Regions from separate parts of the Serratia sp. EC4 genome, predicted to be linked through region 1. Evidence: predicted binding sites of a transcription regulator. Region 1 holds the regulator's gene; each other region holds the start of a gene.
What was found. The regulator PurR, encoded in region 1, represses purine synthesis genes. The targets are predictions, from matches to a motif close to CANGCAAACGTTTGCNTG.
Positions count from the first base shown of each region.

Region 2: a site for PurR is predicted at 4,348-4,365, ahead of serA (phosphoglycerate dehydrogenase). Genes of this name have one in related genera too.
Region 3: a site for PurR is predicted at 2,098-2,115, ahead of carA (glutamine-hydrolyzing carbamoyl-phosphate synthase small subunit). Genes of this name have one in related genera too.

Region 1 is NZ_JBNIDE010000003.1:27,414-37,810, reverse strand. It holds gene ACP39K_RS10255 (MATE family efflux transporter) at 1-873, opposite strand, end outside; gene ACP39K_RS10250 (riboflavin synthase) at 1,113-1,763, shown strand; gene ACP39K_RS10245 (I78 family peptidase inhibitor) at 1,818-2,111, shown strand; gene cfa (cyclopropane fatty acyl phospholipid synthase) at 2,184-3,335, opposite strand; gene punC (purine nucleoside transporter PunC) at 3,680-4,891, opposite strand; gene punR (DNA-binding transcriptional activator PunR) at 5,015-5,971, shown strand; gene purR (HTH-type transcriptional repressor PurR) at 5,959-6,984, opposite strand; gene cydH (cytochrome bd-I oxidase subunit CydH) at 7,309-7,398, shown strand; gene sodB (superoxide dismutase [Fe]) at 7,465-8,043, opposite strand; gene ACP39K_RS10210 (C40 family peptidase) at 8,243-9,061, opposite strand; gene ACP39K_RS10205 (Grx4 family monothiol glutaredoxin) at 9,478-9,825, shown strand; gene rnt (ribonuclease T) at 9,894-10,397, opposite strand, start outside.
Region 2 is NZ_JBNIDE010000005.1:37,122-47,518, reverse strand. It holds gene pepP (Xaa-Pro aminopeptidase) at 1-811, opposite strand, end outside; gene ACP39K_RS16260 (YecA/YgfB family protein) at 867-1,445, opposite strand; gene zapA (cell division protein ZapA) at 1,765-2,094, shown strand; RNA gene ssrS (6S RNA) at 2,135-2,317, shown strand; gene ACP39K_RS16245 (5-formyltetrahydrofolate cyclo-ligase) at 2,370-2,978, shown strand; gene serA (phosphoglycerate dehydrogenase) at 3,027-4,265, opposite strand; gene rpiA (ribose-5-phosphate isomerase RpiA) at 4,558-5,214, opposite strand; gene ACP39K_RS16230 (LysR family transcriptional regulator ArgP) at 5,419-6,312, shown strand; gene ACP39K_RS16225 (oxidative stress defense protein) at 6,361-7,092, opposite strand; gene argO (arginine exporter ArgO) at 7,214-7,831, opposite strand; gene ACP39K_RS16215 (IclR family transcriptional regulator) at 7,957-8,775, opposite strand; gene ACP39K_RS16210 (sugar ABC transporter ATP-binding protein) at 9,150-10,397, shown strand, end outside.
Region 3 is NZ_JBNIDE010000004.1:167,263-177,659, reverse strand. It holds gene ACP39K_RS14290 (glycosyltransferase) at 1-783, shown strand, start outside; gene dapB (4-hydroxy-tetrahydrodipicolinate reductase) at 1,047-1,868, shown strand; gene carA (glutamine-hydrolyzing carbamoyl-phosphate synthase small subunit) at 2,339-3,487, shown strand; gene carB (carbamoyl-phosphate synthase large subunit) at 3,504-6,728, shown strand; gene kefF (glutathione-regulated potassium-efflux system oxidoreductase KefF) at 6,900-7,457, shown strand; gene kefC (glutathione-regulated potassium-efflux system protein KefC) at 7,450-9,303, shown strand; gene ACP39K_RS14260 (LysE family translocator) at 9,336-9,950, opposite strand; gene ACP39K_RS14255 (threonine/serine exporter family protein) at 10,079-10,397, shown strand, end outside.

The DNA.
Region 1 (10,397 bases):
CGACAGCGGCAGCACGAACATCAGCGCGCTGAAGTTAAGCGCGATCTGGTGGCCGGCGACCGCGACGATCCCCAGCGGCGAAACCAGCAGCGCCACCACGGCGAACAGCGTGACTTCGAAGAACAGCGCCAGCGCCACCGGCATGCCGATGCCGATCAGGCGCTTCAGCGCCGCCCAGTCCGGGCTGCCGAGATCGCCTGCCTGTCGCTTGATGTCGCGCTGCGACGGCGCGCGCTTCACGTACCAGCGCATCATCAGGAACATGATCCAGTAGACGCTGCCGGTGGCGACGCCGCAGCCGACGCCGCCCAACTCCGGCATGCCGAACTTGCCGTAGATAAAGATGTAGTTGATCGGGATATTCACCAGCAGGCCGAGGAAGCCGATCACCATGCCGGGCTTGGTTTTGGACAGCCCTTCACACTGGTTGCGCATCACCTGGAAGAACAGGTAACCCGGCGCCCCCCACATGATGGCGTGCAGATAACCGACGGCTTTATCCGCCAACTGCGGATCGATGTTGTGCATCATGTCGATGACGAACTTGCAGTTATACAGCACGACGATCAGCAGCACGGACACGCCGGAGGCCAGCCAGAAGCCCTGACGCACCTGATGGGCGATGCGATCGCGACGGCCGGCGCCGTTGAGCTGGGCGATCACCGGGGTCAGCGCCAGCAGCAGGCCGTGGCCGAACAAAATGGCCGGCAGCCAGATCGAGGTGCCGACCGCCACCGCCGCCATGTCGGTGGCGCTGTAAGCGCCGGCCATGATGGTATCCACCACGCCCATGGCGGTTTGCGATATTTGCGCGATGATGACCGGGATAGCGAGAGCCAATAAACTACGCGCTTCAATTAAGTACTTCTGCACGCATACACCTTTTCTATTTATATATGTGGGAGGGAGGGCTGCCGCGAGAGGACAACAATTAAAATAGTGGAATTTTGTCAAAAAGATTGTACCTGCTCGGCGCCGTTAAGCAAACGCCGCAGATAAAGAGTTATTAAATGCGCAGCCATTCGTTTTTTGCCGTCGCGGATTTGGTTTTCAGCGCCAACTGGGGCAAACTGCCGGTAGCGTTTTAACCTATTTAGCAAGAAGAGGCACATATGTTCACCGGTATCGTACAGGGCACCGCGCCGTTGGTCGCCATTGATGAGAAACCCAATTTCCGCACCCACGTGATCGAAATGCCTGCCGAGCTGCTGCCGGGGCTGGAGCTGGGCGCGTCGGTGGCGCATAACGGCTGTTGCCTGACCGTCACCGCGGTGGAAGGCAACCGCGTCAGCTTTGATTTGATCAAGGAAACGCTGCGCCTGACCAACCTCGGCGATCTGGCGCTGGGCGACATCGTCAATATCGAGCGCGCGGCGAAATTCAATGATGAAATTGGCGGTCATTTGATGTCCGGCCATATTATCTGCACGGCGGAAGTGGCCAAAATTTATACCTCGGAAAATAACCGCCAGGTATGGCTGCGCATGCCGAATGCGGAATTGATGAAATATGTGCTGCACAAAGGTTTCATCGGCATCGACGGCATTAGCCTGACCATCGGTGAAGTGGTGAATAACCGTTTCTGCGTGCACCTTATCCCGGAAACGCTGGATCGCACCACGCTGGGTAAGAAACGCCTCGGCGACAAGGTGAATATCGAGATCGATCCGCAAACGCAGGCGGTGGTGGACACCGTCGAGCGCGTGCTGGCCAATCGGGAAGCGACGTTGGCCGCGGCGATGGCGCCGGCGCACAAAGACTGACAGCGATTCTGGCGTGACCGCCGGCATCGAATCATAAGCAGAGAGGAGAAACGCGTGAAGTTTTATGGGAAAACGTTGTTGTTAACCGCGTTGCTGGCGCTGAGCGCCTGCAGCAGTTCGCCTGAGCAGGGCGCTGGCGCACAAATGGCCGATGCGGACGATACCTGTGGCGCATCGCAGTATCAAAACTTCGTCGGCAAACCGATGACCTCGTTGGAAGGCGTGCGGATCGACGCCAAGGTGCGAGCCATTCCGTACAACTCTGCCGTCACCATGGATTTCAACCTGCGCCGCCTGAACTTCCTTGGCGACAGCGACGATAAAATCATCCGCGTTTACTGCGGCTAAGCCGCCTGGTTCGAAAGAGCAAAAAAAGCCCCGGCGATGAGGTTGCCGGGGCTTTTTTTATTAGGGGAGCGTTCAGCGTGCGACGCGGATGCCGCCTTCCACGCCTTTCGGGCTGAACACCACCTGCCATAGCTGCAGATCGCGCGCCCGGAACGCGCCGGCGCAGGCGTTCAGATAATAGCTGAACATCCGTTCGAAGCGCTCGGAATAGCGCTCGGCGAGCTGCGGCCACGCCTGTTTGAAGCGCTCGAACCAGGCCATCAGCGTGCGATCGTAGTCGGCGCCGATGTTGTGCCAGTCTTCCATCACGAAATGGCCTTCGCTGGCCTCGGCGATATGTCTTACGGAGGGCAGGCAGCCGTTCGGGAAGATATATTTGTTGATCCAGGGATCGACGTTCATGTCGGTCTTGTTGGAGCCGATGGTGTGCAGCAGGAACAGGCCGTGCGGCGCCAGATTGCGCTCCACCACGTCGAAATAGGTGCGGTAGTTTTTCGGCCCGACATGCTCGAACATGCCAACGGACACGATGCGATCGAACTGCTGATGCAGATCGCGATAATCCTGCAACAGGATCTGCACATCCAGCCCGGCGCAGCGCGCCTGAGCCAGCTTCTGCTGTTCGGCGGAAATGGTCACGCCGACCACCGACACGCCGTAATTTTTCGCCGCATAGGCGGAAAGGCCGCCCCAGCCGCAGCCGATGTCCAGCAAACGCATGCCCGGCTGCAGCTGCAGTTTCTCGCAGATCATCCGCAGCTTGGCTTCCTGCGCTTCCTCCAGCGTGGTGGCGTCTTTCCAGTAGCCGCAGGAATATTGCATGTAAGGATCGAGCATCAGGGTAAACAGATCGTTGCCAAGATCGTAATGCTCTTTGCCGACGATCCAGGCGCGCTTTTTCGATTGCAGATTGGTCAGGCGCGCGGCGGCGATACGCAGGGTATCTTTCAGGTGGTGGGGGAGTTTCTTCTCCAGCCCGGCGCTGACCACTCGCTGAAAGAACATATCCAGCCGCTCGCACTCCCACCAACCGTCCATATAGCTTTCGCCCAGGCCCAGTGACCCTTGCTGCAAAACGCGTTTAAAGAATTCGGGATTTTTAACCTGAATATCGAAAGGGCGCGATCCGTTGATTTCGATACCGGCCAGACCGAGCATTTCGTGCGCGATACGGTACCACTGGTTATCCTGGATGCTCAGATCTTCTATACACGATGAACTCATAGCTTCTCCATCACCTTCTTCTGACTGATGACCCGTTAGGAAACAGCTTAGACAATTTCTGCGGGTGCATACGTATACCAACGGGAAATAAGCCCGCGGCGTCTGATATCCGACTATGAACAGAGGAAATTTAAAGAAACGGCCCGACGCAAACGGCGCAGGATAAACGCCTCTTTAAAAAAAGAGTGTGACGCAAGGCGCGTACACAATAGCTGATTGAGATATAGAGATTATAAGGTGTTACTTTACAGGGTTGTTTTTGAGTATAGGCGTGCCGAGGCGTTGACTCAACTGTAAATCGCACTCGGCACGCATATTCTTTAAGTGATTATTAATCTTGGTAATTATGACGCTGAGTTAGCATGTTCCCGCTGTGCCTTTTGCTGCGCATCGGCCGCTTTTCCCCGCTGCAGGAAATAACCCAGCGCGGCCAGGACTACCGTAGATACCATCACCGTCACCGTTGCCAACAGCGGCTGGGCAATAAACGCCGACACCAGCATGCTCGCCACAAAACACAGCCCCAATTGCAGCGTATTTTGCAGCGCGGCGGCTTTACCGCTGCTTTCCGGGAATGGCATCAGCGCATTCGCCACCATGATCGGGTAGCCGGCGCCGTTGACCAGCGCCATGACGCAGAACGGGATCAGCAGCGTGGTGAGCGTCGGATTGGTCAGGGTCGCCACCAGATACAGGGCCACCATGCTGACAGCATAAGCTACCAGCAGCCACGGCAGCAGGGTTTTGCCATTGATGCGCTTGAGCGCGGCGCGGCAGCCATAGCCCCCCAACAGGAAAGCCAGCGTCTGCGGCACATAGCTCAGACCGATGTCGCTCGGGCCGTAGCCCATATCACCGAGGATGAACGGCGAGCCGGTCAGCCAGGCAAAGAAGCCGGCCGAGCAGGCGGCGTACATAGCGACGTTGCCGCTGAACACCGGGGATTTCAATAATTGCCAAAAACTGACGCCGCTTTTTGGCGCATCGGCGGCGGGTTGCGTTTTGGCGCGATCTTTGAGCAGCAACGTCGGCAGCAGCAGCAGGGCGGTGATGGCCAACAGCACGGCGAAGATCGCGCGCCAACTGGCGTGGTTCAGCAGCCAGGCGCCAAGCAGCGGCGCCAACGCCGGCGACAGCGCCACCAGCGGCATGATGGTGGCGAATACGCGGTTGGCCTGGCCTTCGCGATAGCGGTCGACCACCAGCGCTTGCCAGATGGCGGCGGCGGAACAGACGCCGACGGCCTGAATAAAGCGCAGTATCCAGAGCTGCACGGCATTTTCCACCCACAGCATGCCCAGGCAGCCGAGCGCGAACAGCGACAGGCCAATCAATAATACCGGTTTGCGGCCCAGTCGGTCGGAGAGCGGCCCCCACAGCAACTGCGCGAAGGCGAAGCCGGCCAGAAAGATGCTCAGGCTGGCGCTGACCGCGCCGGCGGAAATTTGCAGTTCCTCCCGCATGGCGCCGAAGGCGGGCAGGTACATATCGGTCGCCAGATAACCCAGCATGCTCAGGCCGGCGAGGTAGAACATAAAACCAAAGGAGTTTCGCATGGTATTTCTCGTTAATATTTTAGTGTCGCAGGTTTTTAGCGCCGGCCAGTGTATCCGGCTGGATCTCTGCTTGTGAAACGGTAATATTTGCAAAGTGCTGTTAAAAAAATTGAAGGCAAAGCGATGTGGTCTGAATATTCTCTTGAAGTTGTTGACGCGGTGGCGCGCACCGGCAGTTTCAGCGCGGCGGCGCAGGAGCTGCACCGGGTACCGTCGGCGGTGAGCTATACCGTGCGGCAACTGGAACAATGGCTGGCGGTGCCGCTGTTTGAGCGGCGTCACCGTGATGTGGAGTTGACGCCGGCCGGCGCGCTGTTTATCAAGGATGCGCGAGTTGTTATCAAAAAAATGCTCGACACCCGCCGCCACTGTCAACAGGTGGCCAACGGGTGGCGCGGCCAGCTGAATATCGCAGTCGACATCATCGTCAAACCGCAGCGCAGCCGCCAGCTGGTGCTGGATTTCTACCGCCATTTCCCCGACGTTGAACTGATGCTGCAACCCGAGGTGTTCAACGGCGTGTGGGATGCGTTGGTGGACGGCAGGGTGGACATGGCGATCGGCGCCACGCGCGCGGTGCCGGTCGGCGGCGGCTTCGCTTTCCGCGACATGGGGGATATGAACTGGCTGTGCGTAGTCAGCCCACAGCATCCGTTGGCGCAGCTGGCAGGGCCATTGAATGACGATCGGTTGAGGCCATACCCTGCGCTTTGTCTGGAAGACACCTCGCGCAATCTGCCCAAGCGCGTCACCTGGACGCTGGATAACCAGCGGCGGCTGGTGGTGCCGGACTGGACCTCGGCGCTCGACTGTTTGTGCGCCGGATTGTGCGTCGGCATGATGCCGGCGCATCTGGCGCTGCCGCGGGTGCAGCGCGGTGAGCTGAAGGCGTTGCAGTTGCAGCAGCCGTTTCCCGCCAGCCCCTGCTGCCTGACCTGGCAACAGGATAAACCGTCACCGGCGATGAGCTGGCTGCTGGCGTACTTGGGCGATGGCGAGACGCTGAATCAGGAGTGGCTGAGTGAGGCGGCACCGGAAGCCGCGCAGGCCTCCGGCAGGGAAGATGATCAGCGGCGGTAGTCGATGAACGGACCATCGGCGACCGAACGGCGTTCGACCAGCTTCGGATGCACTTCGATCACCTGCGATTCTTCGCGTTTGCTGATGATGCGATCCAGCAGCATGGTGAAGGCCATTTCTCCCAGGCGTTCTTTCGGCTGGTGAATGGTGGTCAGCGCAGGGGTGAAGTAGCGGGCGTTGCGCACGTTGTCATAGCCGATCACGGAAATATCCTGCGGCACTCGCAGCCCCAGCTCGTCAGCGGCGCAGATGGCGCCCATCGCCATGATGTCGCCGCCGCAAAATACCGCGGTCGGCCGCTGTTTTTGCGACAGGATTTGGTGCATCGCCTTGTAGCCGGACTCCGGCTCGAAGTCACCCTGGACGATCCACTCTTCGCGAATGTCGATATGCGCTTCCTGCAGCGCCTTCATAAAGCCCTGATGACGGCCGCCGCCGGTGTTGCGCGACAGCTGGCCCGGGATGGCGCCGATATCGCGGTGGCCGCGCTCGATCAGGTAACGGCCGGCCAGATAGCCGCCTTCGAACGCGTTATCGATGATGGTGTCGGTGAAGTCGCCGCGCGCGGCGCCCCAGTCCATCACCACCATCGGGATATTACGGTAGTCCTCCAGCATGCCCAGCAGTTGATCCGGGTATTCGGAACACATGACCAGCAGGCCGTCGACGCGCTTTTGCGCCAGCATCGCCAGGTAGGCGCGCTGCTTGTCCAGATTGTTGTGCGAGTTGCACAGGATCAGGGTGTAACCTTTGCTGTAGCAGCTGTTTTCCACCGCCTCGATCACTTCGGCAAAATAGGGCGCTTCGCTCGAGGTGGCCAGCAGGCCGATCGACTTGGTGTGATTGACTTTCAGGCTGCGCGCCACGGCGCTCGGCGAGTAGTGCAGCTCTTTGATGGCGGCCCACACGGCCGCTTTGGTCTCTTCGGCGACGAAACGAGTCTTATTGATGACGTGCGAAACGGTGGTGGTGGAAACGCCCGCGCGTTTGGCCACATCTTTAATCGTTGCCATGTAAGGAATGACTCCTGAACTCACATGTTTACAGCATGTAAGTGTGATGTTAATCGTTTGCCTACGTAGATCCTTCTCCAGAGAAGCGAAAACTGAGTTTTTAGTGTGTTGAAGTCTTCAGCGCTTAATCAGGAGGGGCATGGATGCCGGTACGCAGTTGTGAACTGCGAATTTTGTCGCATATTGAACAAAAGTGGAAGAGGTAATCGAGATTATAAACCGGGAAATGATAACAAGATTTTATCGGCGAACTGTGGGAAAATGATTTGACGTACTAATTGTGCGCCTTTTATCCTTAGGAAAGCCCATTTTAAAGGAGTTGTCATGGATACCGATCTGAAGATGTCTCTGTTCACTACCGTCGGCGCGTTGGCGATGATCATCGCTTTCAGCTTTGTCGCCGCGTTGAACTGATCTCCCGCCGGTTTTAAAAAAGGCGCAGCCTCTGGCTGCGCCTCGTTACTTAGGCAAGGCCTGCGTTTACGCCAGGTTTTCCGCCGCAAATGTCCAGTTGACCAACGCCCAGAAGTTTTCCAGGTATTTTGGACGCGCATTGCGGTAATCGATGTAATACGCGTGTTCCCACACGTCAACGGTCAGCAGCGGTTTATCTTCACCGGTCAGCGGAGTTGCCGCGTTGGAGGTGTTGACGATCGCCAGCGCGCCGTCCGGTTTTTTCACCAGCCAGGTCCAGCCGGCGCCGAAGTTTTTCACGGCGGCATCGGTGAACTGTTCTTTGAACGCAGCGAAAGAGCCGAAGGATTTGACGATCGCGGCCGCCAGTTCGCCCTGCGGTTCACCGCCGCCCTGTGGCGACAGGCAGTGCCAGTAGAAGGTGTGGTTCCACACCTGCGCAGCGTTGTTGAACACGCCGCCGTTGGAGGTCTTGATGATCTCTTCGAGCGATTTGCCCTCGAACTCGCTGCCTTTCACCAGGTTGTTCAGGTTAACTACGTAGGTATTGTGGTGTTTGCCGTAGTGGTATTCCAGGGTCTCGGCGGAGATGTGCGGCTCGAGCGCGTTTTTCTCATACGGTAATGCAGGTAATTCAAACGACATTGCTTCCTCCTTTACAGCGCCACTTTTTTCCCGCCGAGGCGGGAGCCAGATGGGCCGTTTTTTATTGTGGTCATTCAATCTTAACAATTTTCATCATAAAAAACAGGAGGAAAAGCGAGAAATGCGCGAGGGAGAGTGCGATGGGCGATAGCTTGAGCAGGCGGTTGCGACCGGGGCCGCAACCGCGCAGAACAGGGAATTAACGGATGGTTTTCGGCGTCACTACGCGGCGTGCGCCGATGTAGTGGTTCTGCCAATAGTCGTTGTCGAGCTGGCTGATGCGGATCTCTTCGCCGGTGCGCGGCGACTGGATGAATTTGCCGTTGCCGAGATAGACGCCGACATGATCCGCCACGCCGCGGTTGTTGATGCGGAAGAACACCAAATCGCCGCTTTCCAGTTCGCTTTTCTTGATCGGCGCCGCGTCGCGCAGATGATACATTTCGTTGGCGGTGCGCGGCATCTTGATTTTCACCACGTCTTTATAGGCGTAATAGATGAGGCCGCTGCAGTCGAAGCCGGTGCGCGGCGAGCTGCCGCCCCAGCGGTAAGGTTTGCCCATCTGATCCATCAGCTTGGCCATCGCGGTCTGCTTGGCGTGCTGGTAACGCTTTTTGTGCGCCGGGCTGAGTTTCAACGGTTTTTCATCACGCGCCAGCTTGGCGATAGCCATGCCGGCGTCGCGGTGGCGGCCGTAGCCTTTTTTATAGCCCTTTTTCGGCGGGGTGACTTTAATCTTGGCGATTTTCTGCGCTTTGGCCTTGGGTTTGGCGCTGACGATCTTTTTCGCGCTTTTCTCGCTTTTGACCTTGGCGGTCCTGGTTTTTTTCTCGGGGGCCGTCACTTTGGCTTTTTTGGCGGCTTTATCCGCTTTCTTTTTTCTGCGGTCATCGGGCCGCGCTTCATTAACATGGCTTTTACGCTGCTCGGCGGCAACGCGCGCCTGTGGCGCAGCGTGCGCCAGATTGAAGAAGAGCTGCGTAAACAGCAGCGCAAAGAGCGTAAGAATTAAACGCATGTCGACGTCACCAACCTTGGCCCCGAAACGGATATCGAAAGAGTTACAGTATTCCCGAACTTCGCCATATAAAACAGCGAAGAACTCATAAATAATAATCCATATTGTGAGAAAACGTTAATGACATTTTTTTTGGTTTAAAATCAGCCTGTTGATGTATAAAAAAGCGCCAGGCGACGGTGGCGGATATAATTAAGCCGCGCCGTCATCGCGGCGCAATATATTAGTGAAATGGTCGGATTAAAAATGTTATTCTCAACGTATGTTTTGACCGGAATGACGTGGCCGGTGAAACGCGATCGGCGGCGGGCGAATATCCTTGCAAAAGATGGCGTTTTCTTGCGACTGTTCCAGCCGCTACAATAGCCCGCGTGATGCATGTTGTAGCCATGAAATGTGGCTTGAGGAAGCAATAAATGACGACGACACTTGAAAAAATTCAGCACCAGATCGCTGAAAACCCGATTCTGCTGTACATGAAAGGTTCGCCAAAGCTGCCGAGCTGCGGCTTTTCCGCGCAGGCTGTGCAAGCGCTGTCCGCCTGCGGCGAGCGTTTCGCCTACGTGGACATTTTGCAGAACCCGGACATCCGCGCCGAGCTGCCAAAATACGCCAACTGGCCGACGTTCCCGCAGCTGTGGGTAGATGGTGAGCTGGTCGGCGGTTGCGATATCATCATCGAGATGTATCAGCGCGGCGAACTGCAGCAACTGATCAAAGAAACGGCAGAAAAATATAAAGCGCAAGAAGACCAGCAGTCTTAATCGACGGGCTTGCGATTATCGCGTAACGGGCGGCGCCAGTGCAAACTGGGCCGCCTTTTTTGTTGATTTTATTCGGCGAGATCGCCGGCGGGCAGCGGCCAGCCGCCGAGACGTTTCCAGCGGTTAACCAGCTCGCAAAACAGCAGGGCGGTTTGCTCGGTGTCGTACAGCGCAGAGTGCGCCTGGCTGCTGTCGAACGGCATACCGGCCGCGATACAGGCTTTCGCCAACACCGTTTGGCCCAGCACCAGGCCGCTCAGCGCGGCGGTGTCGAAGGTGGCGAACGGATGGAACGGGTTGCGCTTCAGGCCGGCACGTTCGGCCGCGGCCATCAGGAAGCTGTGATCGAAGTTGGCGTTGTGCGCCACGATAATGGCCCGGTTGCACCCGCGATCCTTGAGCCCTTTGCGCACCGCTTTGAAAATGGCGTGCAGCGCGTCGTATTCGCTGACCGCGCCGCGCAACGGGTTGTGCGGATCGATGCCGTTAAACGCCAGCGCTTCCGGCTGCAGGTTGGCGCCCTCGAAAGGCTCCACGTGGAAGTGCAGGGTCTCGTCCCGCTGCAGCCAGCC
Region 2 (10,397 bases), on a different contig from region 1:
TGATGTCGCCGGCGTACCCCTGGTACTCGCAACCGGCGTCGATCAACACCAGATCGCCGTCGCGCATCTGGCTCTCGTTCTCGGTGTAGTGCAGGATGCAGCCGTTTTCGCCGCTGCCGACGATGGTGTTGTAAGACGGATAACGGGCGCCGAGGCGGGTGAATTCATGATGAATTTCCGCTTCCAGCTGGTATTCGAACATGCCCGGGCGGCATTTTTCCATCGCGCGGGTATGCGCCAACGCGCTGATCTCACCGGCGCGGCGCATCACCGCCAGCTCTTCCGGCGATTTGAACAGGCGCATGTCGTGCAGCCACGGCCGCCAGTCGGTAACGGTGGCCGGCGCCTGCAGATTCTGGCGGAACCCCTTGCGCAGCTTGTCCAGCGCGCCGAACAGGATCTGATCGGCATAGGTGTATTCGCCCTGCGCGTGGTAGACCGCATCCAGGCCGTTGAGCAGCAGGTGCAGTTGGTCATTGATTTCATCGAACGGCAGCGCGCGATCCACGCCCAGCTTCGCCGGCGCGGCGTCTTGCCCCAGGCGGCGGCCAAACCAGATTTCCGCCGTCAAATCGCGCACCCGGTTGAACAACACGCTGTGGTTGTGCGTTTCATCGCTTTTAATCAGCACCAGCACCGCTTCGGGCTCATTGAAGCCGGTCAGGTACCAAAAGTCGCTGTTCTGCCGGTAGGGATAGTCTGAATCTGCACTGCGCGTCGTTTCCGGCGCAGAGAAAATAACCGCCGCGCTGGCCGGCGCCATTTTCGCCAACAGCGCCTGGCGGCGGTTGTTGAATTCCTGCTGAGTCATTGCCTTCTCCTGAAATCATGCCATCCGCACCGCCGGCGGAGGGGCGATAAAACGTTTAGTGCAACGTCGGTTTGATGTTTTCCGGCGCCGTCGGCTTGTGACGGGCGAATTCGCCGTGGCACATGATGGCGGCGACCCGCACATACTCCGCCACTTCTTCCAGCGACTGTTCCAATTCTTCCTGATCTTCGTCTTCGTCGTAGCCCAGTTGCGCGATGTTGCGCAGGTCGTCGATCGCTTCACCGACTTCGTCTTTCACCTGGGCCAGCTTCGGCTGCATCATGCCCAGCCCGAGCAGGAAGTGGTTGACCCAACCGGCCAGCGCGTCGGCGCGATCGAACACGCTGACGATCTCTCCTTCGGGCAGCATCAGTTGGAACAGGAATTCGTCATCTTCCAGCGTGTCGCGCGTCGCTTCATACAGCTGTTGCAGCGGTTGGCTGAGCGCCTGCGGGAAGGCGACGCCTTCGTTGGTCAGATCGTGCACCAGCGCCTGCCAGCCGGCGTCACGGCTGCCGCCGCACAGCAGGCCGCTGATCAGGCCGTGCATTTCTGCCGCGGTCAACGCCACCGACTGCTGGTTGAGGGCCACGGTTAAAGATTGGTAACTTGGAAATGTATTCTGTATAGACATGCGCATTCGTCATCGTTGGCAGGATAAGTTCGTGTTATGCTACCACCAAGGTCCGTCGCTATACCAGATAAGCGCGACACCTCAGTGGCTAGTTATAATCGCGATGTGGCAGGTTTCACACTGCGCCGGCGGGGGGTGAAAGTGCGGTAAATACGCATTTTGAAACCCTTTTTTGACTGGCAATGTGCGCCACAGTAGATTACAACCAGGTACTGAAAAAGGGGTTGTATCTTGGTACCGAGGTATATATAGTGGCGCCCGCTTTGACGGCCCGGCCAGGGCGGACAAGGCTGGCGCGAAATTTAGGCAGGAAGGTGGCATGTCTGCACAACCGGTAGATATTCAAATTTTTGGCCGCTCGTTAAGAGTCAATTGCCCGCCAGAACAACAAGATGCGTTGAATATGGCGGCGGACGATCTTAACCAGCGGTTGCAAGATCTTAAAGTTCGCACTAGAGTCTCCAATACTGAGCAACTGGTTTTCATCGCGGCATTGAACGTCTGTCACGAACTTGCTCAAGAACGGTTGAAAACCCGTGACTATGCGTCCAATATGGAACAACGCATACGGATGCTGCAGCAGACCATTGAACAAGCGCTGCTTGAACAAGGTCGCATCTCTGAACGTCAGGATGCACAATTCGAATAACTTAAGTTGTTGAAATCAAAGTTTCGGCAACGAGTACAAAATTTCTCTGAGATGTTCGCCAGCGGGCCAGTCCCCTGAGCCGATATTTAGTACAAACAGAATGTGTTGCTCCGCGATCGGTGAGCACGCTCGGTGCGCCGAGAAGCCTTAAGATTGCGACGGCACGTTCACCTTGAACCATGGGTTCAAGGGTTACAGCCTGCGACGGCATCTCGGAGATTCCCCTTCTCAGCGGTTTATGTGTGCTGAACGCCACACTGAGCAAGCCTGATACGATGTCTTTTCAACCCCAATTCGCGCAGCAGCGCCAAGCCATTCGTCAACTCATTCGCCAACGTCGGCGCGAGCTTACGCCGGGCCAGCAACGCTTTGCCGCAGACAAGATAGCCGAACGCCTCGTCGCGCATGAACGCATTCAGGCGGCGCACAGCATCGCGGTATTTTTGTCGTTTGACGGCGAACTTGATACCGGACCGCTGATCGAGCGGCTGTGGACGCTCGGCAAACGGGTTTACCTGCCGGTGCTGCATCCGTTCAGCCCAGGCCACCTGCTGTTCCTGCGCTATGCGCCGGAAACGCCGCTGGTGCGCAACCGCTTCAATATTCTCGAACCGCGCCTCGATGTGCGCCAGGTGTTGCCGCTGGGTGAACTGGAGGTGGTGCTGACGCCGCTGGTGGCGTTCGATCATACCGGGCAGCGTCTGGGCATGGGCGGCGGCTTTTACGATCGCACCCTGCAAAACTGGCGCAGCGGCGGCCCCTATCCCATCGGCCTGGCCCATGATTGCCAGCAGGTGGAGCACCTGCCGACCGAACATTGGGATATCCCGCTGCCGGAAATCCTCACCCCGCTCTGCAGCTGGGCGTGGCATGAGCCCAAATAGCAAAAGGCCGGATCGCTCCGGCCTTTTTCGTTGCGGCATGCCGCCGAATCAGAACAGCAGGCGGGCGCGGATGGTGCCGTCGATGGCCTTCATACGCTGCAGCGCGGCGTCGGCGCGCGCGGTTTCCGCTTCGATGTCGATCACCACATAGCCGATTTCCGGCCCGGTTTGCAGATACTGTGCGGCGATGTTAACCCCCTCTTCGGCGAAGATCTGGTTAATCTGCGTCAGCACGCCCGGACGGTTTTCGTGGATGTGCAACAGGCGGCTGGCGTTCGGGCCATGCGCCGGCAGCGACACTTCCGGGAAGTTGACAGCGGACAGAGTCGAACCGTTGTCGGAGTATTTCGCCAGCTTGCCGGCCACTTCGTCGCCGATGTTCTCCTGCGCTTCCTGAGTGGAACCGCCGATGTGCGGCGTCAACAGCACGTTGTCGAACTCACACAGCGGCGAGTTGAACGGATCGCTGTTGGTCGCAGGCTCTTCCGGGAAGACGTCGATCGCCGCGCCCGCCAGGTGATTGCTGGCCAGTGCGTCGCACAGCGCGGGAATATCCACCACGGTGCCGCGCGAGGCGTTGATCAGAATGGCGCCCGGTTTCATCAGCGCCAGCTCTTCCGCCCCCATCATATTTTTGGTCGATGGCGTTTCCGGCACATGCAGCGTCACCACGTCGCTCATATTGAGCAAATCGGACAGATGGCGCACCTGCTGCGCATTGCCCAGCGGCAGCTTATTCTCGATGTCGTAGAAGAACACCTTCATGCCCAGCCCTTCGGCCAGAATGCCCAATTGGGTGCCGATATGGCCGTAGCCGATGATGCCCAGCTTTTTGCCGCGCGCCTCATAGGAGCCCACGGCCAGTTTGTGCCACACGCCGCGGTGCGCCTTGGCGTTGGCGGCCGGAATGCCGCGCAACATCAACAGCAGCTCGCCCAGCACCATTTCGGCCACGGATCGGGTATTGGAGAAGGGGGCGTTGAAGACCGGAATACCGCGTTTGGTCGCCGCTTTCAGCTCAACCTGGTTGGTGCCGATGCAGAAGCAGCCCACCGCCACCAGTTTTTCTGCGGCGGCGAACACCTCTTCGGTCAGATGCGTGCGCGATCGGATGCCGACGAAGTGTGCATCGCGGATGGATGCCTTCAGCGATTCGGTGTCTAACGCACCCTTGTGGTATTCGATGTTGGTATAACCGGCGGCACGTAAATTATCGACCGTGCTCTGATGAACCCCTTCCACCAACAGGAATTTAATCCTGTCTTTCTCCAATGATACTTTTGCCATTTACCCGACCCTATGTTCAGACTTCAGAAGCGGCTGTGACGACACAGCTCCCATCCAACATAACAAAAATAACGCGGGCGGCAATACAAACGATTGCCTGCCCGGCAGGACAAGGCGCAGCGTTGATGGCGGTTTACGGCAGAAAATGCCATAGGGAAAGTTTTCGGCAGAAGCTTTGGGGAGTCAGTTTTCACAATGTGACATAAGTCACCAAATTTGCCGTTTTTCAGAAAAGATATTTTAACCGAAGAATTATGCGGCCCGGCACTGCCGGGCCACAGCCGGCAGAAGTTTATTTGACCACTTTCACGCCTTCCGGGGTGCCGACCAGCGCCACGTCCGCGCCGCGGTTGGCGAACAGCCCCACGGTCACCACGCCGGCGATGCCGTTGATCTTGTTCTCCAGCGCCACGGCGTCGGTGATGCTCAGGTTATGCACATCGAGGATCACGTTGCCGTTGTCGGTCACCACGTTCTGGCGATACTCCGGCAGACCGCCGAGTTTCACCAGCTCGCGCGCCACGTAAGAGCGAGCCATCGGGATCACTTCCACCGGCAGCGGGAACTTGCCCAGCACGTCCACCTGCTTGCTGGCGTCGACGATGCAGATGAATTTCTTGGCGATGGCGGCAATGATCTTCTCGCGCGTCAGCGCCGCGCCGCCGCCCTTGATCATCTGCATATGGCCGTTGATTTCGTCCGCGCCGTCCACGTAGATATCGAGCGAGTCCACTTCGTTGCTGTCGAACACGTGGATGCCGAGGCTTTTCAGCTTAGCGGTGGAGGCATCGGAGCTGGACACCGCGCCTTCGATCTGGTGCTTGATGGAGCCCAGCGCGTCAATAAAGTGGGCGGCGGTAGAGCCGGTGCCGACCCCGACGATGGTGCCCGGCGTCACGTATTCCAGCGCCGCCCAGCCCACCGCTTTTTTCAGTTCATCCTGCGTCATAATATGTCCCTTGCCTCTGTACGAAAACGTGTGCGTATTATAGGGTAAAACGCTGTTTTTCACGCCGGCAGGATCACACTTATTTACCGCAGCCCGCATTTTTACCCGCTTGGCGGCGAGCTGGGGGCGTGATTTTTCCACCTGCGCCGCACGCAAAATGTGGCATAGTGCCGGTATCATTCTAATTTAAGGGATATCTTTCCGATGAAACGCCCAGACTATCGTACGCTGCAAGCGCTGGACGCGGTGATCCGTGAGCGCGGCTTCGAGCGCGCCGCGCAAAAACTCTGTATCACGCAATCGGCGGTATCCCAACGCATCAAACAGCTGGAAAACCTGTTCGGCCAACCGCTGCTGGTTCGTACCGTGCCGCCGCGCCCGACCGAACAAGGGCAAAAGCTGCTGGCGCTGCTGCATCAGGTGGAGCTGCTGGAAGAAGAGTGGCTCGGCAATGACACCGGCGTCGATACGCCGCTGCTGCTGTCGCTAGCGGTCAACGCCGACAGTCTGGCGACCTGGCTGCTGCCGGCGCTGAAGCCAGTGCTGGCGGACTCCCCCATTCGTCTGAATCTGCAGGTGGAAGATGAAACCCGCACCCAGGAGCGGCTGCGCCGCGGTGAGGTGGTGGGCGCGGTGAGTATTCAGCCGCAGCCGCTGCCGAGCTGCCTGGTGGATCGGCTGGGGGCGCTGGACTACCTGTTCGTGGCCTCCAGCGGCTTCGCCGAGCGCTATTTCCCGAACGGCGTCACCCGTTCCGCGCTGCTGAAAGCGCCGGCGGTGGCCTTCGACCATCTCGACGACATGCACCAGGCATTCCTGCAGCAGAACTTCGATCTGTCGCCGGGCAGCGTGCCCTGCCACATCGTCAACTCATCGGAAGCCTTCGTGCAGCTGGCGCGTCAGGGCACCACCTGCTGCATGATCCCGCATCTGCAGATCGAAAAGGAGCTGGCATCCGGTGAACTGATCGATCTGACGCCGGGGCTGTACCAGCGCCGCATGCTGTACTGGCACCGCTTCGCGCCGGAAAGCCGCATGATGCGCAAAGTGACCGACGCGTTGCTGGAACACGGCCACCAGGTATTGCGCCAGGATTAAAACGAAAAAAGGTTCGCCGCAGCGAACCTTTTCTTCAATACAACACCCTTACTGCGCGGCGTTGCGCTGCAGCTCAAACACCACATCCACCTGATCGTCGAAGTGAATGCTTTGCTGTTCATAGGTTTGCGCCGCGTCGTTTTCCGCCGCCGCGCCGGCCGCCTTATACATCCGCGCCACCGGCATCGGCTGATAGTTGGCGACCCGGTAGCGAATGCTGTACACCGGCCCCAGCTTGGCGTGGAAGCCTTTGGCCAGGGATTCGGCCTGCTGAGTCGCGTTCTCGATCGCTTTTTGCCGCGCCTGCTCGCGATATACGTCCGGTTTGGCGACGCCCAGCTCCACCGCGCGGATCTCGTTCAGGCCGGATTTCAGCGCGCCGTCCAGCAGCTCGTTCAGCTTGTCCAACTGGCGCAGGGTGACCTGCACCTGGCGCACCGCCCGGTAGCCCTTCAGCACCGACTCGCCGGTTTTCAGGTAGTCGTATTCCGGCTGAGTGCGCAGGTTGGCAGCGCTGATGTCTTTTTTCTCGATGTTGTTTTTCTGCAGGAAATCAAAGTACTGCGCCACGCGCTCGTCTACCTGCTTCTTCGCCTGAGCGGCGTCTTTGGAGGAAACGCTCACCTCGATCGCCAGGGTGGCGATATCCGGCGTGGCGTCCACGCTGGCGGTGCCGGAGGTGACGACGTGCGGCCCTTCAGGCACTTCAGCCGCCTGCAGCGCCATCGGTAACGTCCCTAATCCGACCATTGCGGCCATAGCCAATGCTTTTAGCTTCACAGTGTCTCCTTAATGACAGGCTGTCTCTGATCGCCGGCTTTTCCCTGCGAGAACCGCCGGATTCCTGGCATCAAACGTAGCATATCGCACGGCGTTTTGAATTCGGATTAGTGACAAATTCTTATAAATTTGCCCCCTGCCAGGCCAGCTGCAGCGCGATGCCCCACATCACCAGCCCGACCAGCGCATTGATGATGCGCTGCGCCCGCTGCGTATTCAGCCACGGCGCCAGCCAGGAGGCCAGCAGCGCCAGGCCGAAGAACCACACCGCCGACGCGCTGACCGCGCCAAGCGCGAACCAGGAGCGCACATCCGCCGTCAGCTGTCCGCCCAGGCTGCCGAGCACCACGAAGGTGTCCAGATAGACGTGCGGATTCAGCCAGGTGACCGCCAGCATGGTGACCACGATGCGCCAGCGGCTCTGCGCCAGCTCCTGCGCCGCGGCCTGCGCCGGTTGCGGGCTGAAGGCGGAACGGAACGCGCCCCAGCCGTACCACAGCAGAAACGCCACACCGCCCCAGGTGACCAGCGCCAACAGCAGCGGCGAGCGGGTCAGCAACGCGCTGCCGCCGAAAATACCGGCGCAGATCAGCACGATATCGCTCAGTGCGCACAATGAGGCGATCATCAGATGATACTGACGGCGAATGCCCTGATTCATCACGAATACGTTCTGCGGGCCCAGCGGCAGGATCATGGCGGCGCTCAGGGCAAACCCCTGCAGGAAGACGGCTAACATGGGAGATTCCTCGAATGATAAAAGGCGCCGGACGTGGGCGCGTATCGGTCAACACGCGCATCATACGAGGAAGCGATCATTAGTTGAAATTGATGTTTCTAATCCAGCATCAGCAGAGCTAATACTCAAATCGGCGTGACGAACCCCAGCTCCTGCGAGATGCGTTGCGCGGTGGCCAGCACCGGTTTGATCAGGCTTTTGACGCCGATCTGCTGCAGCTTGGCGGTCGGCAGAGAAACAGACACCGCATAAGGCACGCGCTGTTGAATATCGAACACCGGCGCCGCCACGCAGGAGACCCCCAGCTCGTTTTCCTCGCGATCCATCGCCAAGCCGCGCTGGCGAATATCGGCCAGTTCCTCATACATCTTCGGCAGCTCGGTAATGGTATTGCGCGTCAGCGTCTGAATCTCCTGCTGGTGAGTCTGCCAGTAGTGGGCCGGATAATCGTCGTTGCCGTAGGCCATGAAGATTTTACCCATCGCCGAACAGTACAGCGGCATATGCTGGCCGATATAGGCGCGAGTGCGCATCATGCCGGTGGTCGGCTCCAGCTTGTAGATCAGGATGACGTGGTCGTCTTCGCGGCTGGAGAAGTTGACCGTCTCCCCCACTTCCAGGTTCAGCTGCTCCAAATGCGGCGCAGCCACGTGGATGATGTTGAGTGACGACAGCGCCTTCTGGCCGATGGAAATGAACTTGGTGGTCAGGCGGTAGCTGCCCGGCGACGGCGCCTGGGTCACATAGCCGCTGGTGTGCAACCCCTGCAGCAGACGGTGCACCGTGCTCTTGTTCATGCCGGCCAGCTCAGACAGATGCGCCAGTGGGCACCCGTTGGGAAAATTGCTCAGGATCTCAATCAACTGCAAACCGCGGAACAGGCTTTGGCTGCCCAGTGGTTTGTCTTTCTTGTCATCTTTCTCGTCGACGGCTTTCAGGCTCATAGCGAAAATCTCTCCAGTGTCGAACCGCCAACCGGCGCTGCGGCGAAGTCAGCAGGCTCTTTGCCGGGCATGTTACCCCAAGGCCCGCATCAGGTGAAGACGGAACGCCGTTTCATTGTCCGCAGCGGGCCAAAAATCCGCAATATTTCCCCCGCATTGAAGTGAGCCATCGGTCACACTTCCGCAAAGTAAAAAATAACCCATTGTTTAATAACAGTAATTAAAACCTCATCGCCTTTGATTTAGCGCAACGAACGTCATATTATTTTTGAAATTGAATTTCGCATATTGAAATTTAAAGACCATATACTCACCAGCGGTTTAGCTGATTTGCCCGGCATCTTCGCACGGGCGCAACACCAGGGGCGCATCACATGACTATCGATAATGCGGCACAACCCATCCTTACCCTCAGCCACATCGTCAAACGATTTGGCGGCAACGTGGCGGTCAACGACGTCAGCCTGCAGGTGATGCCGGGCGAAGTTCTGGCGCTGCTGGGCGAAAACGGCGCCGGCAAATCGACGCTGATCAAAGTGCTGGCGGGCGTCTACCCGCGCGACGGCGGCGATATTCGCTTTCAGGGCGCAAGCATCGCCTCCGCCGCCGCGATAAAAAGCGCCAGCCGCCAGCCGATCGCCTTTATTCATCAGGATCTCGGCCTGATCGAATGGATGACGGTGGCGGAAAACATGGCGCTGGTGATGGGGTTTCCCCGCCGCTTTGGTTTGATCGACTGGCGCGCCATTCGCCGCCGAGCGGCGCAGGCGCTACAAGACGTCGGCATCGCGCTCGATCCCGATGCGCGCGTCTTCGAACTGTCGCGCACCGAAAAATCGCTGCTGGCGATCGCCCGCGCGGTGGCGGTCAACGCCGAGCTGCTGGTGCTGGATGAACCGACCGCCTCCCTGCCCGCCAACGACGTGCGTCATCTGTTCGCCGTGATCAACCGGCTGCGCGCCAAAAAGGTCGGCATGATTTACGTCACCCACCGCCTGGATGAAGTGATCGAAATCGCCGACCGGGTCTGCGTGATGCGCGACGGGCGCTATGTCGCCGGCGGCCGCACCGCCGACTACTCGCTGCGCGATCTGGTGCAAACCATCGTTGGCGAAGCGATGGCGGACGATCAGCGCGAACCGCTGCCGGAGCATCGTCCGCCGGTGCTGCAGCTCGATAGCGTCACGGTGGGCGACATCGGCCCGGTGAGCTTCGAGTTGCAGCCGGGCGAGATGCTGGCGTTGGCCGGCCTGCGCGGGGCAGGGCAAGAAGAGATTGGCCGGCTGCTGTTCGGGTTGCGTCAGGCCGACGGCGGCGCGATTCGGTTTCGCGATCGGCCCTATCTGGCGAGTTCCCCGCAGCAGGCGATGGCCTGCGGCGTTTCACTGGTGGCGGGCGATCGCACCGGTGAAAGCTTGGTGATGTCGATGAGCGTGCGTGAAAACCTGTTTATCAACCCCTGCGCCAGCGGCCACCGGCTGCTCTCCCGCTACGGGCGGCGAGCGGAGATCGGCGCCAGTTGGTGGAAGGTGCAGCTGTTCGACGTACGCCCCAAGGACGTCAATATCGATATCAGCGCGCTGTCCGGCGGCAACCAGCAAAAGGTGGTGATGGCGCGTTGG
Region 3 (10,397 bases), on a different contig from region 1:
CTGACCCGTGAGCAGTTGGTGGATGAAGAAACGCGGGTGTTGCTTGATGAGGTGCAGCAAAGCTTTGATGCCGCGCTGGTGCAGGCGGGCGGGCGGCCGCTGAATCGCCCGTTCACCGACGCGCTGATCGGCGGCTGCGAGCGTTTCCTGCAGTTGGCCACCACGGCGCTGGAATATGAGCGTGACGATCTGCCGAGCGGCGTGCGCTTCGTCGGCCCGCTGCGCAGCGGCGGCCAGCCGGCGGCGGAAGAAACGCTGTGGGGGGCAGACGATGATCGGCCGCTGGTGATCGTGTCTCAGGGCACGCTGGCCAATGTCGATCTGCATCAGCTGATCGTGCCGACGCTGCAAGCGCTGGCGCATCTGCCGGTGCGGGTGTTGGCCACCACCGGCGGGAGGGCGACGGAAGGCCTGATGGACGCGCTGCCGGGCAATGCCAGAGTGCGGGAGTTCATCTCCTTCGAACACTGGCTGCCGGAGGCGGCGCTGCTGATCACCAATGGCGGTTACGGCTCGATCAACTATGCGCTGAACAGCGGCGTGCCGCTGATCGTCGCCGGCACGGGCGAAGACAAACTGGAGGCGGCCGCGCGCGTGGTCGCCGCCGGCTGCGGCATCAGCCTGCACACCAGCACGCCGAGCCCTGAAAAGATCCTGGCGGCGGCGACGCGCATTCTGCAGCAGCCGATCTATCGACAACGCGCAGCGCTGGTGCGTGAGGATTATGCCCGCCACGATGCGCTGACGGGAATCGCCAACGAAGTGGCCGCCATTACCGCCTGACCACGCTGTGATCCTTTCCCCAGGCGCCGTTTTCGGCGCCTTTTTTCTGCATTTTTTTGCCATGGAAACTGCATGATTATGTACAATCGTCGCAGGCCGCCAAATCGGTTGAATGTTAATCTCACGACAGCGCCGCTGATAAAAGCGGGGGAATATCATAATTTTCTAATTATGAAATGAATCCTCTGGCGACGCTGAAGCGGGGCAGTTACCCTGAATCGATAGCCTAATGGGATAGGCGTCAAATCAAGAAGAGAGCAAGCATGAGTGATTCACAAATCCGCATTGCGATTGCGGGCGCCGGCGGCCGGATGGGCCGTCAGTTGATCCAGGCGGTGCAGCAGGCGGAAGGCGTGGTGTTGGGCGCGGCGTTGTCGCGCCCGGGTTCAAGCCTGATCGGCGTCGACGCCGGCGAGCTGGCGGGCATTGGCGCGCTGGGCGTTAAGGTAAGCGACAGCCTGGAGAAAGTGGCGAGCGAGTTCGACATTTTGATCGACTTCACCCGCCCGGAAAGCACCCGGAGCTACCTGGATTTTTGCGTGGCGCACCACAAGGCGATGGTGATTGGCACCACCGGCTTCGATGACGCCGGCAAGCAGGCGATCCGCGCTGCGGCGCAGCATATCGGCATCGTGTTCGCCGCCAACTTCAGCGTCGGCGTCAACCTGGTGCTGAAACTGCTGGAGAAGGCCGCGCAGGTGATGGGCGACTACACCGACATCGAAATCGTTGAGGCGCACCACCGCCACAAAGTGGATGCGCCGTCGGGCACGGCGTTGGCCATGGGCGAAGCGATCGCCGGCGCGCTGGGGCGCGATCTGAAAAACTGTGCGGTCTATGCGCGCGAAGGCCATACCGGCGAACGCGATCCGAAAAGCATCGGCTTTGCCACCATTCGCGCCGGCGACATCGTCGGCGAGCACACCGCGATGTTCGCCGACATCGGTGAACGGGTGGAAATCACCCATAAGGCTTCCAGCCGCATGACTTTCGCCAGCGGCGCGGTGCGCGCGGCTTCCTGGCTGCATAACCGGGATAAAGGTTTGTTTGATATGCGAGATGTATTGAATTTGGACCAGTTATAATTGATTTGCATACCATCGTGATGTGGTTGTATTGGTCATAATGCTATGATAATCGGGCAATAATTTTATTGTCCTTTTTTTTAACATGATAAATATCATGTTGGCTTTGTTTCATTGTCAAAGATGTTATTTATCTATATTTACTTTGCTAATCATCTCCTTTTTTTCCACTCTCTGCTTTTTTAGCGTCTTTTTTGTCCCATTCCGGCGCCGTTTTCCGTCATTCTTCCCCGCAACCGTTTTCTAGCCCCGGTTTTCTGTGTTTTTATCGGCGCTCAAGCCGCATGCGCGCCGAGAACTGCAAAAATAAAACAAAAAACGGCAGTTTGGGTAGACAAGCCAGGCACTCATCATTAAAATGCGCCCAATTTGCCAAAAATTGGCCTCGCGGACGGTTTTTGCATTGATTTAGATCGTGATATCTGAATTAATATGCAAATATTGTGATTGATTATTCCTTGGAGGGTGTTTTGATAAAGTCAGCGCTATTGGTTCTGGAAGACGGAACCCAATTCCACGGTCGGGCCATCGGGGCAGAGGGAACGGCAGTGGGGGAAGTGGTCTTCAATACGTCGATGACCGGTTATCAAGAAATCCTCACTGATCCTTCCTATTCCCGCCAGATCGTTACTCTTACTTATCCTCATATCGGCAATGTCGGCACCAATGCTTCCGACGAAGAATCCTCCGCAGTACACGCCCAAGGCCTCGTCATTCGCGACCTCCCGCTGATCGCCAGCAACTACCGCAACGAAGAAAGCCTGTCCGACTACCTCAAGCGTCACAACATCGTGGCGATCGCCGATATCGATACCCGCAAATTGACCCGCCTGCTGCGCGAGAAGGGCGCCCAGAACGGCTGCATCATCGCCGCCGATTCGCCGGACGCCGCGCTGGCCCTGGCCAAGGCGCAAGGTTTCCCGGGGTTGAAGGGCATGGATCTGGCGAAAGAGGTCACCACCCAAGAGGCCTACAGCTGGCAGCAAGGCAGTTGGACGCTTGAAGGCGACCTGCCCGAAGCCAAAACCGCCGCGGAACTGCCATTCCACGTGGTGGCTTACGACTACGGCGCCAAGCGCAACATCCTGCGCATGCTGGTGGATCGCGGCTGCCGCCTGACTGTGGTGCCGGCGCAGACCCCGGCCGACGACGTGCTGAAAATGAATCCGGACGGCATCTTCCTGTCCAACGGCCCGGGCGACCCGGAGCCGTGCGACTACGCCATCACCGCCATCAAACAGTTCCTGGAAACCGACATTCCGGTGTTCGGCATCTGCCTGGGCCATCAGCTGCTGGCGCTGGCCAGCGGGGCGAAAACCATGAAGATGAAGCTCGGCCACCACGGCGGCAACCACCCGGTGAAGGATTTGGACAACAACACCGTGATGATCACCGCGCAGAACCACGGCTTTGCGGTAGATGAAAACAACCTGCCGGCGAACCTGCGCGTGACGCACAAATCGCTGTTCGACCATACGGTGCAGGGCATTCACCGCACCGACAAGGCGGCGTTCAGCTTCCAGGGCCACCCGGAAGCCAGCCCAGGCCCGCACGACGCTGCGCCGCTGTTCGATCACTTTATCGAACTGATTGAGACTTACCGTTCTAACGCCAAATAATCAGGAGCAGTAAAAAATGCCAAAACGTACAGACATAAAAAGCATCCTGATCCTCGGCGCGGGTCCGATCGTTATCGGCCAGGCGTGTGAGTTCGACTACTCGGGCGCCCAGGCGTGTAAAGCGCTGCGCGAAGAGGGTTACCGCGTCATTCTGGTCAACTCCAACCCGGCGACCATCATGACCGACCCGGAGATGGCCGACGCGACCTATATTGAGCCGATCCACTGGGAAGTGGTGCGCAAGATCATCGAAAAAGAGCGCCCGGATGCGGTGCTGCCGACCATGGGCGGCCAGACGGCGCTGAACTGCGCGCTGGAGCTGGAGCGCCAGGGCGTGCTGGCCGAGTTCGGCGTTACCATGATCGGCGCCACCGCCGATGCGATTGACAAGGCCGAAGACCGTCGCCGTTTCGATGTGGCGATGAAGAAAATCGGTCTGGATACCGCGCGTTCCGGCATCGCGCACACCATGGAAGAAGCGCTGGCGGTAGCCGCTGACGTCGGCTTCCCGTGCATCATCCGCCCTTCCTTTACCATGGGCGGCACCGGCGGCGGCATCGCCTACAACCGCGAAGAGTTCGAAGAGATCTGCGAACGCGGCCTGGACCTGTCGCCGACCAACGAGCTGCTGATCGATGAATCGCTGATCGGTTGGAAAGAATACGAGATGGAAGTGGTGCGTGATAAGAACGACAACTGCATCATCGTCTGCTCCATCGAAAACTTCGACGCTATGGGCATCCACACCGGCGACTCGATCACCGTCGCGCCGGCCCAGACCCTGACCGACAAGGAATACCAAATCATGCGCAACGCCTCGATGGCGGTGCTGCGTGAGATCGGCGTTGAAACCGGCGGCTCCAACGTGCAGTTCTCGGTCAACCCGAAAACCGGCCGCCTGATCGTTATCGAAATGAACCCGCGCGTGTCGCGCTCTTCGGCGCTGGCGTCGAAAGCCACCGGCTTCCCAATTGCCAAGATCGCCGCCAAGCTGGCGGTGGGCTATACCCTCGATGAGTTGATGAACGACATCACCGGCGGCCGCACCCCGGCGTCGTTCGAACCGTCCATCGACTATGTCGTAACCAAGATCCCGCGCTTCAACTTCGAGAAGTTCTCCGGCGCCAACGATCGCTTGACCACCCAGATGAAGTCGGTCGGCGAAGTGATGGCCATCGGCCGCACCCAGCAGGAATCGCTGCAAAAAGCGCTGCGCGGTCTGGAAGTGGGCGCCACCGGCTTCGATCCGAAAGTGAGCCTGGACGATCCGGAAGCGCTGACCAAAATCCGCCGCGAGCTGAAAGACGCCGGTTCCGACCGCATTTGGTACATCGCCGACGCCTTCCGCGCCGGTTTGTCGGTTGACGGCGTTTTCAACCTGACCAACGTCGACCGTTGGTTCCTGGTGCAGATTGAAGAGCTGGTGCGCCTGGAAGAGCAGGTGGCCGAGGCGGGCATCAACGGCCTGAACAAAGACTTCCTGCGCACGTTGAAGCGCAAAGGCTTCGCCGATGCGCGTCTGGCCAAGCTGGCCGGCGTCGCCGAGAGCGAAATTCGCAAGCTGCGCCACAGCTACGGCCTGCATCCGGTATACAAGCGCGTGGATACCTGCGCGGCGGAATTCGCCACCGACACCGCCTACATGTACTCCACCTATGAAGAAGAGTGCGAATCCAACCCGACCAACGACCGGCCGAAAGTGATGGTGTTGGGCGGCGGGCCGAACCGTATCGGCCAGGGCATCGAGTTCGACTACTGCTGCGTGCACGCTTCGCTGGCGCTGCGTGAAGACGGCTACGAGACCATCATGGTCAACTGTAACCCGGAAACCGTCTCCACCGACTACGACACCTCAGACCGCCTGTACTTTGAGCCGGTAACGCTGGAAGACGTGCTGGAAATCGTGCGCATCGAGAAGCCGAAAGGCGTGATCGTGCAGTATGGCGGCCAGACTCCGCTGAAGCTGGCGCGCGAGCTGGAAGCCGCAGGCGTGCCGGTTATCGGCACCAGTCCGGACGCCATCGACCGCGCCGAAGACCGCGAGCGCTTCCAGCAGGCGGTCAACCGTCTGGGCCTGAAGCAACCGGCCAACGCCACCGTCACCGCCATCGAACAGGCGGTGGAGAAGGCGGCGGCCATCGGCTATCCGCTGGTGGTGCGTCCTTCCTACGTGTTGGGCGGCCGGGCGATGGAAATCGTCTACGACGAAACCGACCTGCGCCGCTACTTCCAGACCGCGGTCAGCGTGTCCAACGATGCGCCGGTGCTGCTCGATCGCTTCCTGGACGATGCGGTGGAAGTGGACGTTGATGCCATCTGCGACGGCGAACGCGTGCTGATTGGCGGCATCATGGAGCACATCGAGCAGGCGGGCGTGCACTCCGGCGACTCCGCGTGTTCGCTGCCGGCGTACACCCTGAGCCAGGAAATTCAGGACGTGATGCGTCGCCAGGTGGAAAAACTGGCGTTCGAGCTGCAGGTGCGCGGCCTGATGAACGTGCAGTTCGCGGTGAAAGACAACGAAGTCTACCTGATTGAAGTCAACCCGCGCGCCGCGCGCACCGTGCCGTTCGTGTCCAAAGCGACCGGCGTGCCGCTGGCCAAAGTGGCCGCGCGCGTGATGGCGGGCAAAACGCTGGTCGAGCAGGGCGTGACCGAAGAGATCATCCCGCCGTACTATTCGGTGAAAGAAGTGGTGCTGCCGTTCAACAAATTCCCGGGCGTCGACCCGATTCTGGGGCCGGAAATGCGCTCTACCGGGGAAGTGATGGGCGTGGGCCGCACCTTCGCGGAAGCCTTCTCCAAAGCGATGTTGGGCAGCAACTCGGGCATGAAGAAACAGGGCCGCGCGCTGCTGTCGGTGCGCGAAGGCGATAAAGCCCGCGTGGTCGATTTGGCCGCCAGCCTGCTGAAGCAGGGCTTCGAGCTGGACGCCACCCACGGCACCGCGGTGGTGCTGGGCGAAGCGGGCATCAACCCGCGCCTGGTCAACAAGGTGCACGAAGGGCGTCCGCACATTCAGGACCGTATCAAGAACGGCGAGTACACCTACATCGTCAACACCACGGCAGGCCGCCAGGCGATTGAGGACTCCAAGCTGATTCGCCGCAGCGCCCTGCAGTACAAGGTGCACTACGACACCACGCTGAACGGCGGCTTCGCCACCGCGATGGCGCTGAAAGCGGATCCGACCGAGCAGGTGACGTCGGTGCAGGAAATGCACGCGCGCATCGGCAAGTAACCGCGCGATAACGCAACGTAAGGGGCGCTGCAGATGCAGCGCCCTTTTTTATTCAGCGAATTTGTCGGCTGGCGTTAAAAATTTCCGCTATCAATCAGTGGGCAAACTGTCACTCTGTGTGATTGGTATATGCTTGGTGTATTGGCAAGGAACGAAGGAACGACGATAACAATGATTCTGATAATTTATGCTCACCCGTATCCCCGGCATTCGCATGCCAATCACCGCCTGCTGCAGGCGGTGAGGGATCTCCCCGAGGTGGAGGTGCGCTCGCTGTATGAGCTGTACCCCGATTTCAATATCGACATCAACGCCGAGCAGCGGGCGGTGGAGCGCGCCGACCTGGTGGTGCTGCAACATCCGATGCAGTGGTACAGCTTCCCGCCGTTGTTGAAGCTGTGGATCGACAAAGTGCTGGAGCACGGCTGGGCCTACGGCCACGACGGCAATGCGCTGGTGGGTAAAGACTGCCTGTGGGCGGTGACCAGCGGCGGCGACGAGCACCACTTCGAGCTGGGCGATTTCCCCAACTTCGCCGCGCTGGCGCAGCCGCTGCAGGCCACGGCGATCTATTGCGGCATGACCTGGCTGCCTTATTTCGCCGTGCACAATACCTTTACCTGCAACGAGCCGGCGCTGCTCGCCGCCGGCGAAGCCTACCGCCAGCGGCTGGTCGACTATCTGATGGAACATGCCGAAGCGGAAACCCGGGAGGCCAGCCATGGATAATCACCACATGATGATCGAGGGGCTGATCTATCTCGGCTCCGCGGCGCTGTTTGTGCCGATCGCGGTGCGCTTGGGACTGGGCTCGGTGCTCGGTTACCTGATCGCCGGCTGCATCATTGGCCCCTGGGGGCTGAAGCTGGTGTCGGACGCCGAGTCTATCCTGACCTTCGCCGAGATCGGCGTGGTGCTGATGTTGTTTATCATCGGCCTGGAGCTGGATCCCAAACGGCTGTGGACGCTGCGCGCCTCGGTGTTCGGCGGCGGCAGCATTCAGATGGTGGGCTGCGGCCTGGCGCTGAGCGCCTTCTGTTACTTCCTTGGCCTTAACTGGAAGGTGGCGTTGCTGATTGGCCTGACGCTGGCGCTCTCATCCACCGCCATCGCCATGCAGGCGATGAGCGAACGCAATCTGACGCCGTCGCCGATCGGCCGCAGCGCGTTTGCGGTGCTGCTGTTCCAGGATATCGCGGCGATCCCGCTGGTGGCGATGATCCCGCTGTTGGCCAGCAGCGGTGCCACCACCACGCTGGGCGCTTTCATGCTGTCGGCGGCCAAGGTGGTGGGCGCGTTGACGATGGTGGTGTTGCTTGGCCGCTACGTCACCCGTCCGCTGCTGCACTTCGTCGCCCGTTCGGGCATGCGCGAAGTGTTCAGTGCCGTGGCGTTGTTCCTGGTGTTCGGCTTCGGCATCCTGCTGGAGATGGCCGGGCTGTCGATGGCGATGGGGGCGTTCCTCGCCGGGGTGCTGTTGGCGAGCTCTGAATACCGCCACGCGCTGGAGAGCGATATTCAGCCGTTCAAGGGACTGCTGCTGGGGCTGTTCTTCATCGGCGTCGGCATGTCGATCGACTTCGGCACGCTGTTCCATCATCCGTTGCTGATCGCCTCGCTGCTGCTGGGCTTTATGCTGATCAAGGCGGCATTGCTGTGGCTGATTGGGCCGCTGCTCGGCGTGCCGAAGCGCCAGCGCGGCCTGTTCGCCATTCTGCTGGGGCAGGGCAGTGAGTTCGCCTTCGTGATCTTCAGCGCCGCGCAGCTGGCCGGCGTCTTGCCGGTTGAATGGGCCAAGTCGCTGACGCTGGCGGTGGCGCTGTCGATGGCGGCCACGCCGCTGCTGTTGGTGATCGCCGCGCAGCTGGAAAAAAATGCGCCGAAAGAGGATCGCCCGGCTGACGTCATTGATGACGAGAACGCCAGCGTGATCATCGCCGGCTTCGGCCGTTTCGGCCAGATCGCCGGTCGTTTACTGTTGGCCAACGGCGTGCACACCGTGGTATTGGATCACGATCCGGACCATATCGAAACGCTGCGTAAATTCGACACCAAGGTGTTCTACGGCGACGCCACGCGCGCCGATCTGCTTGAGGCCGCCGGCGCCGCTCACGCCAAGGTGCTGATCAACGCCATCGACGATGTGGAGGACAGCCTGGCGTTAACCGAGCTGGCCAGACAGCACTTCCCGCATCTGAAAGTGGTGGCGCGGGCGCGCGACGTCGATCACTGGTATCAGCTGCGGCAACTGGGGGTGGAAAAACCGGAGCGCGAAACCTTCGAAAGCTCGCTGCGCGTCGGCCGTGAAACGCTGGAGTTGCTGGGGCTGGACGCCTATGAGGCGCGCGAGAAAGCGGACACGTTCCGTCGCTATAACCTGAAGATGCTGGAAGATACGCTGGATAATTACCAGGATACTGAATTCCGTATCGCCAGCCTGCAGCGGGCCAAGGAGATGCTCAGCGCGGCCATCGAGCAGGATCAGAATCGCTTGGCGCGGGTGCAGCAGACCGGCTGGCGCGGCAGCATCGACGGCAAGGCGCCGGAGGATGAAGTGGTGGAAGCCAAAGGATAACCGCAGGGGCGCCGTGATGGCGCCCCTTTTGCTTAGCTCAGCGCGACCTTGATGCCTAAGGCGATCAACATGCCGCCCAGCAATTTGTCGACGATCTTCTGCGTCTTTTCCAGCCCGCGGCGCACCGGCCCGCTCTGGATCAGGAACACCAGCAGCGGCCACCAGATGACCGACAGGCCGAGAATAATCCCCGCGTACCACAGCTTGTCCCCCAGACCGGAATCGATCTGCAGCACCTGGGTGAAGACCGCCAGGAAGAACAGGGTGGCTTTCGGGTTCAGCAGGTTGCACAGGTAGCCTTGCAAAAAGGCGCTCTTCAAGCTGACCCGCTGTTGCGGCAGATTGCTGACGTTCATTTTTCCGCCGCCGCGCGACAGCAGCGCCTGGATGCCGATCCACACCAGATAGACCGCCCCGGCGTATTTCAGCAGGTTGAACAGCCACGGCGTGGTGGTGATCACCACCGCCAGCCCGGCGACGCAGTAGGACATGTGGGTGGCGACGCCGCAGATCACGCCGAAGGCGGTCATCATGGCGGCCAGCCGCGGGTAGCGGGCGGCGTTTTTGATCACCAGGAAAAAATCCGGGCCGGGGGAGAGCATGCCGAGGGCGGCAATGCCGGCGACGAACAACGAAGTTTCAAGCATGGGAGACGTCTCGCGCAAAAGGCAGCAATCTGGCGATAATAACGCCGCTTCCTCTGATGCGCATCAACCCAATGAGGTATTGTTAGGCTCTATGATAATAATTCATCTCCCGCCAGCGACGGAGCACCATGCAGCAGACTACCACTACCGCCACAGACAGGCCGGAACCGCACCGGCAACAACGCGAAATCACCCGACTGTGCATTCAATGCGCGCTGCTGCTGTTGCAGCACGGCGCCGAGAGCACGGTGGTGGAACAGCTGTCGACCCGCCTGGGGCTGGCGCTGGGGATGGACAGCGTGGAAAGCTCGATCTCCGCCAATGCGGTGGTGTTGACCACTCTTAGCCATGGCGCCTGCCTGACCACCACCCGCAAGAACGTCGATCGCGGCATCAATATGCAGGTGGTGACCGAAGTGCAGCATATCGTGATCCTCGCCGAGCATC